Mesorhizobium shangrilense: one gene and its partner. The protein of the gene in region 1 interacts with the protein of each later gene in a pairwise test. Links are inferred from orthologs where the notes say so. Each region holds a gene or a part of one and is shown on either strand. Other genes may lie near its edges. The genes, in order: mdeB and nth.

Region 1 (3,539 bases):
TGCTGGAGCGCGACGGTGTCGCGCACCACCACGCGCAGCAGGTAGTCGGAATCGCCGGTCATCAGATAGCACTCCATGACCTCGGGAAGCCGCGCCATCGCCGCCTCGAAAACCTCGAGCAGCGTCTCGGTCTGCTTTTCCAGCGTCACCTGGATGAAGACGCTGACATTGGCGCCCAGCATCACCGGATCGAGCAGGGCAACGCGGCGCGTGATGACGCCCGCCTCTTCGAGGGTGCGTACGCGGGCAAGGCAAGGCGAAGCCGACAGGCCGACGCGCGCAGCAAGCTCGACATTGGTCAGGCTGGCGTCTTCCTGGATCTCCGCCAGGATGCGCATGTCTATCGCGTCAAGATTTATCTGCGGCATATCCTGCTTCAATTCAACTCTATCGCGGCTATATCTGCTGCATTCTCCCAAATTTGCAACATCTTCGGCAGGAAATGCCGGAGCCTTGCCGCTATTGTCGCGCGCAAGTGGAAACCTAAGGAACTGGAGCGCCATCATGCTCACTAAGACCGCGTCCGCCCCTTTCGGTGAGATCAGCACCGGACATGACGACGACCCGCAGGAGACGGCCGACTGGCTGGCGTCGCTGGAGTCGGTGTTTTTCAATTCGGGCGGTACGCGGGCCGAATTCATTCTCGGCGAGCTCGATCGCAAGGCCAAGGAGCTCGGCATCGTTCATGAGGCACTGCCGTTTTCGCCCTACCGCAACAGCATTTCGCTGGAGAAGCAGCCGCCGTTCCCCGGCGACCTCGCCATGGAGGAGCGCATCACCGCGATCATCCGCTGGAACGCGCTGGCGATGGTCGTGAAGGCCAACAAGGCCTATGGCGAGCTCGGCGGCCACATCGGCAGCTATGCCTCGGCGGCGGAGATCTTCGAGGTCGGCTTCAACCACTTCTTCCGTGCCGACACCGGCGAGGGCGACGGCGACGTGGTCTTTTTCCAGCCGCATTCGGCACCCGGCGTCTATGCCCGTGCCTATCTCGAAGGACGACTTTCGGAAGAGCATCTCCAGCACTATCGCCAGGAGATCGGCGGTACCGGCCTGTGCTCCTATCCGCATCCCTGGCTGATGCCCGACTTCTGGCAGGTGCCGACGGGGTCGATGGGCATCGGCCCGATCACTGCTGTCTACCAGGCCCGCTTCATGCGCTACCTGAACGACCGGGGCCTCGCCAACACCGAAGGCCGTCATGTCTGGGGAGTGTTCGGCGACGGCGAGATGGACGAGCCGGAATCGGTCGCCGGCCTGTCGATCGCAGCGCGTGAAAAGCTCGACAACCTGACCTTCATCATCAACTGCAACCTGCAGCGCCTCGACGGTCCTGTGCGCGGAAACGGCCAGATCATCCAGGAACTCGAGAGCACATTCCGCGGTGCCGGCTGGAACGTCATCAAGGTGCTGTGGGGCTCGGAGTGGGACGCGCTGTTTGCGCGCGACACCCAGCACGCGCTGCTCCGTCGTTTTGCCGCCACGGTCGACGGCAAGTACCAGACGCTGGGCGCTAAGGACGGTGCCTACAACCTGGCGCACTTCTTCGAGGAGGATCCCGAAGTCAAGGCGCTGGTCGCCCATATGTCTGACAACGACATCGACGCCCTGACGCGCGGTGGCCACGATTTCCGCAAGCTGTTTGCAGCTTTCGAGGCGGCCAGGGCGACCAAGGGCCGTCCGACTGTCATCCTGGCCAAGACCAAGAAGGGTTTCGGCATGGGCGCTGCTGGCGAGTCGCGCATGACCGTGCACCAGTCCAAGAAGCTCGACGTCGACGCCCTGCTGACCTTCCGCGACCGCTTCTCGCTGCCGATCAGCAACGAGCAGGCCGAGCAGGTCGCGTTCTATAAGCCAGCTGAAGACAGCGCCGAGCTCAACTATCTCCGCTCGCGCCGCAAGGCGCTCGGCGGCTACCTGCCGGCGCGCCGCCGCACGGCGGATTCGGTGGCGATACCGTCGCTACAGAGCTACGCCGACTTTGCCCTCAATGCCGAAGGCAAGGAGATGTCGACGACCATGGCTGCGGTCCGACTGCTCGGCAACATGATCAAGGACAAGGAGATCGGGCCGCGCATCGTGCCGATCGTCGCCGACGAGGCCCGTACCTTCGGCATGGCCAACCTGTTCCGCCAGGTCGGTATCTATTCGCCGGTCGGCCAACTCTACGAGCCAGAGGATGCCGGCTCGATGCTCTACTACAAGGAAACCAAGAACGGGCAGCTGCTCGAGGAAGGCATCACCGAAGCAGGTGCGATCTCGTCCTGGGTGGCCGCTGCGACGTCTTACAGCGTGCACAACCTCGCCATGCTGCCGGTCTACATCTACTACTCGATGTTCGGCTTCCAGCGCGTCGGCGACCTGATCTGGGCTGCCGCCGACCAGCGCTCGCGCGGTTTCCTTATCGGGGCGACCGCAGGCCGGACGACGCTGGCGGGCGAGGGCCTGCAGCATCAGGACGGTTCGAGCCTGCTGGTGGCCTCGACCGTTCCGAACTGCCGCGCCTACGATCCGACCTTCGCCTATGAGCTGGCGGTCATTCTCGACCACGGCGCCCGCGCCATGATGGAGCAGGGCAAGGACGAGTTCTACTACATCACCGCGATGAACGAGAACTACGCCCAGCCGTCGATACCGGCTGGCGTGGAAGCCGACATTATCAAGGGCCTGTACAAGATCGCCGGCCACAAGCCCAAGAAGAGTGCCGGCCTTGTCCGCCTGCTCGGTTCCGGCACCATCCTGCCGCAAGTGATCGAGGCGGCGCAGATGCTCGCCAATGATTGGGGCGTCGCCTCCGAGGTGTGGAGCGCCACCAGCTTCTCCGAGCTGTCGCGCGATGCACGCGAGGCGGAGCGTCACAACCGCTACAACCCGCTCGGCGAGCCGGTGGTCAGCCATCTCGCCCACTGCCTGCCCGGCAAAGCGCCGATCGTCGCCGCCACCGACTATGTCCGCGCCTATTCGCAGCTGATTGCGTCCTATGTCGAGGCGCCGTTCACCGCGCTCGGCACCGACGGCTTCGGCCGCAGCGACACGCGCTCGGCGCTGCGCGATTTCTTCGAGGTCGACCACCGCCACATCGCCGTGGCAGCTCTGGCGTCACTCGCTGCCGAAGGGTCGGTGACGCGTCAGACGGTTGCCGACGCCATCGCCCGCTACGGCCTCGACGTTGCGGCCGATGCGCCCTGGCTGCGCTGATCCGGGTCGAGTTCCAGTTCTGAAAGAGTTGATATGAGCCAGCAAATGGAAGTCAGGTTGCCAGACATCGGCGACTACAAGAATGTCCCTGTTGTCGAGTTCCTGGTGAAGCCGGGAGACGTCGTGGCGGTGGAAGACCCACTGATGACGGTGGAATCCGACAAGGCGACGATGGAGATCCCGGCACCTTTCGCAGGAACTGTCAGGGAGTTTGCGGTGTCGATCGGCACCCGCGTGTCGCAGGGCGCGCTGTTGCTGACGATCGATGCCGCAGCGCCGGCAACGGCGCCTGCAGCACCGGCGCCGGAAATCATCAAGCCCGAGGCGGCTCCTGCAGCTCC
Region 2 (3,080 bases), on another replicon or contig:
CGGCCCGACATGTCGGCGAAGGCGGCGCGCTCGTCGCCGGCGTCGTTGAAAGACAGGCCGGCGAGCCCGCGGTCGGTGACCATGATCAGCGCGACACCGAAGGGCGACAGATGGAAGCCGTACCGGATGGTCAGGCCCGCGCCGCGCGACTTGTAGTCGCCGGGCGACATTGCTTCGTGTGTCACGAAGAGGTCGTGCAGGCGGCCGGGTCCCGACATACCGACCTCGTAGGTCGCATCGAGCACCGACATGCCTTCGTCCAGCAATCTGCGGGCGTGATCGAGCGTCACGGCCTGCAGAAAGCTCTTGGGCGTCAACCCCGCCCAGCGCGTGAACAGCTTTTGCAGCCCGTTCGGGGTGTCGCCGACGGCTTCCGCCAGCGTTTCTAGTGACGGCTGGTCGCGATAGTCGAGGCTGATCTTCTCGATGACCTTGCGCACGACCTCATAGTCGGTCCCGTCCGGGGTGATGTCGGTGTCGAGGGCGATCGAGGCTTTCATCGGCATGTGTGCGTTCATAGCGGATAACTCCTTGAACGCGAATATCGCGCCGCGAAGGTCGATTTCCCACCCGATTCCCGTCTAGCGTCTGGCTGTCGCCAGCGCCTGCGAAAATGCCTTGGCAAAACTCTCGCGGTCGTCCGGATTGAGGAAGCTTCCGATCAGCACGCTCTGGCCCTGGCCTTCCACTGCCATCGCGGTGATGCCGATGTCGGTGCGGCGCGCGACGGCGAACTTCGCCCAGAACGGGTTGAAATGGTGCGCTTCCCACTTGCCGGAAGGGGCCGTCTTGCGGATGTCGAGCGACGTGCGCGACACCGACACTTCTTCACGGGCGCGGGCCGCGCGGTAGTTCAGCCTGAACGCCACGTAGAGCAGCACCACGTCCAGCCCGAAGAAGCCGAACACCGGCCAGGCGCCATGGGCGAGGAAGAAGGCGCCGGTGACGATCCAGCAGAAGGTGACCGCGCCCATCAGCACCAGGAAACCGGTGCGGCCGAGCGACCGATGCGGCGTGAGCAGCGCCCGGAAGAACGGTTCGTCGGCGGCGTAAGCGGTGTTTGTCTCGCTCATGGCCGTTGATTATAGAGAGCGCATGCTGAAGCCCAAGTCACAAAAAGTAGCAGCCCCGGCCAGGACGGTGAGAAGCCCGAAGGCGCGTCGGCCCAAGAGCCGCTACACGCCTGCCGAAGTCCACGAGATCTTTCGGCGTTTCTCCGTGCAGCGGCCGGAGCCGAAGGGCGAACTGGAACATGTGAACGCCTTCACCCTGCTGGTCGCGGTCGCGCTCTCGGCGCAGGCGACGGATGTGGGGGTCAACAAGGCGACGCGCGCCCTGTTCAAGATCGCCGATACGCCTGAAAAAATGGTCGCCCTGGGCGAGGCTCGGCTCGGCGAATACATCCGGACCATCGGACTGTGGCGGAACAAGGCCAAGAATGTCATCGCCCTGTCGGAAGCGCTGATCCGGGACCATGGCGGCGAGGTGCCCGACAGCCGCGACGAACTGGTCAAGCTGCCGGGCGTGGGCCGTAAGACCGCGAACGTCGTCCTCAACATGGCGTTCGGCCAGCCCACCATGGCGGTCGACACCCATATCCTTCGCATCGGCAACCGGCTCGGGCTCGCGCCGGGCAAAACGCCGGACGAAGTGGAGGCCGAACTCGTCCGCATCATCCCGGACGAGTACCTGCGCCATGCCCATCACTGGCTGATCCTGCACGGGCGTTATGTCTGCAAGGCTCGCAAGCCCGAATGCCAGTTCTGCGTGATCGCCGACATCTGCAAGGCGGCGGTGAAGACAAACGAGATCCCGGCGCCGCTGGTGCCTCTCGAACCCCTCGAATCAGCCGCAGCGTCCTAGCTGCGCGGTTCAAAAGCGCCGGATCTCCAGCCGCTGGCCTTGATCCGCGCACGCGCTCCGCTAGCTGATGGTTTCCTGCCACAGGAGGCTTGTCATGGCGCTGAAGCGTGACCTCAACCCGATGCCGGAAGACGTGCGTGCGGCGCTCGTCAAACGGAACCTGGTGGAGGCCTACGAGGCGCGGCCAGACTATCAGCGCAACGACTATCTGGGCTGGATCATCGGCGCGAAGCGCGAAGAGACGCGAGCCAGGAGGCTGCGGCAGATGCTCGACGAACTCGCCAAGGGAGGCGTCTATATGAACATGGCCTGGAAGGGCTAGCGCCGCACGCTGGGTGCGAGCGCGCCTCGCGCCGACACGGCCTTGTTGAGATGCACCATCATCGCCGCGGCGAAGAGCGGCGTGAGCAGGTTCAGCAAGGGGATGGCGAGGAAGGCCGCGACGACCAGTCCGGCGACGAAGACAGTGCCGGCATTGTCCTGGCGCAGCGCCTTCGCGTCCGCCTCGCTCATGTGGCGCATTGCGGCGAACTCGAAGAATTCGCGCCCGAGCAAGTAGCCGTTGACGAGAAAGAAGGCGGCGATGTTGACGCCGGGCACCAGCAGCAGCGCCAGCGCGATCAGGTTGCCGAGGATCACCACTCCGAGGAATTTCAGCGAAAGCACGAGGGCGCGCATCGCGGGAACGGCGCGGCCCGGCGGATCCTGCGGATAGTCGGTGCGCTCCACCACTTCGGCGATGTCGTCGAGGAATAGGCCGGCGACGAGCGCGCTAATCGGGGCGATCAGCAGCGCCAGGCCGAAGGCCAGCACCATGCCCGCGGCTATGGCGGCAATCGGACCGAGCCACGCGGCCCAGTCGGGAACCTCGGGCGAGAACGCCACCAGCCACGGCAGCGCAAGCCACTCGAATACTTCCCGCAGGCCGAACCAGAGCGCAATGAGCGCGAGCAGCGTCAGGCCCAGAGTCTTCAGGAAGACCCAGCGGAACTCTGGCGTGAACAGCTTGCGGAGCGAGGCGAGCGCGGCGTCGAGTATCATGTCGGGCAGATAGTCGCGCCGTTTCGCCGCTGCAAGGTTGCAAATCGGCCGGAACCCTGTAGACCCGCGCGCGCCCGGCGTGCCAGAAACGCCGGGTTCCAACCGCGGGAAGGCCTTCATTGATGAGCGAATACGATGTGCTGTGTATCGGCAACGCCATTGTCGACATCATCGCG

What was found.
Region 2: the proteins of mdeB (region 1) and nth interact in binary tests that used the Escherichia coli proteins (3 or more experiments, as listed by UniProt). The link is inferred for Mesorhizobium shangrilense from one-to-one orthologs.

What each region holds. Positions count from the first base shown.
Region 1 is NZ_JAQGPN010000002.1:220,375-223,913, forward strand. The notes cover bases 174-3,398. They hold mdeB (alpha-ketoglutarate dehydrogenase), read left to right. Parts: upstream 174-504; coding sequence 505-3,198; downstream 3,199-3,398. Other genes in these bases: PD284_RS24560 (Lrp/AsnC family transcriptional regulator), read right to left, coding at 174-368; PD284_RS24570 (2-oxo acid dehydrogenase subunit E2), read left to right, coding at 3,244-3,398. Outside these bases: more of PD284_RS24560, read right to left, coding at 1-173; more of PD284_RS24570, read left to right, coding at 3,399-3,539. UniProt on the Escherichia coli protein: Component of the pyruvate dehydrogenase (PDH) complex, that catalyzes the overall conversion of pyruvate to acetyl-CoA and CO(2).
Region 2 is NZ_JAQGPN010000001.1:4,684,139-4,687,218, reverse strand. The notes cover bases 214-2,979. They hold nth (endonuclease III), read left to right. Parts: upstream 214-1,095; coding sequence 1,096-1,863; downstream 1,864-2,979. Other genes in these bases: PD284_RS22605 (sulfate transporter family protein), read right to left, coding at 2,182-2,904; PD284_RS22610 (YdeI/OmpD-associated family protein), read left to right, coding at 1,958-2,185; PD284_RS22620 (DUF2244 domain-containing protein), read right to left, coding at 582-1,073; PD284_RS22625 (bifunctional helix-turn-helix domain-containing protein/methylated-DNA--[protein]-cysteine S-methyltransferase), read right to left, coding at 214-518. Outside these bases: more of PD284_RS22625, read right to left, coding at 1-213; PD284_RS22600 (adenosine kinase), read left to right, coding at 3,027-3,080. UniProt on the Escherichia coli protein: DNA repair enzyme that has both DNA N-glycosylase activity and AP-lyase activity. The DNA N-glycosylase activity releases various damaged pyrimidines from DNA by cleaving the N-glycosidic bond, leaving an AP (apurinic/apyrimidinic) site.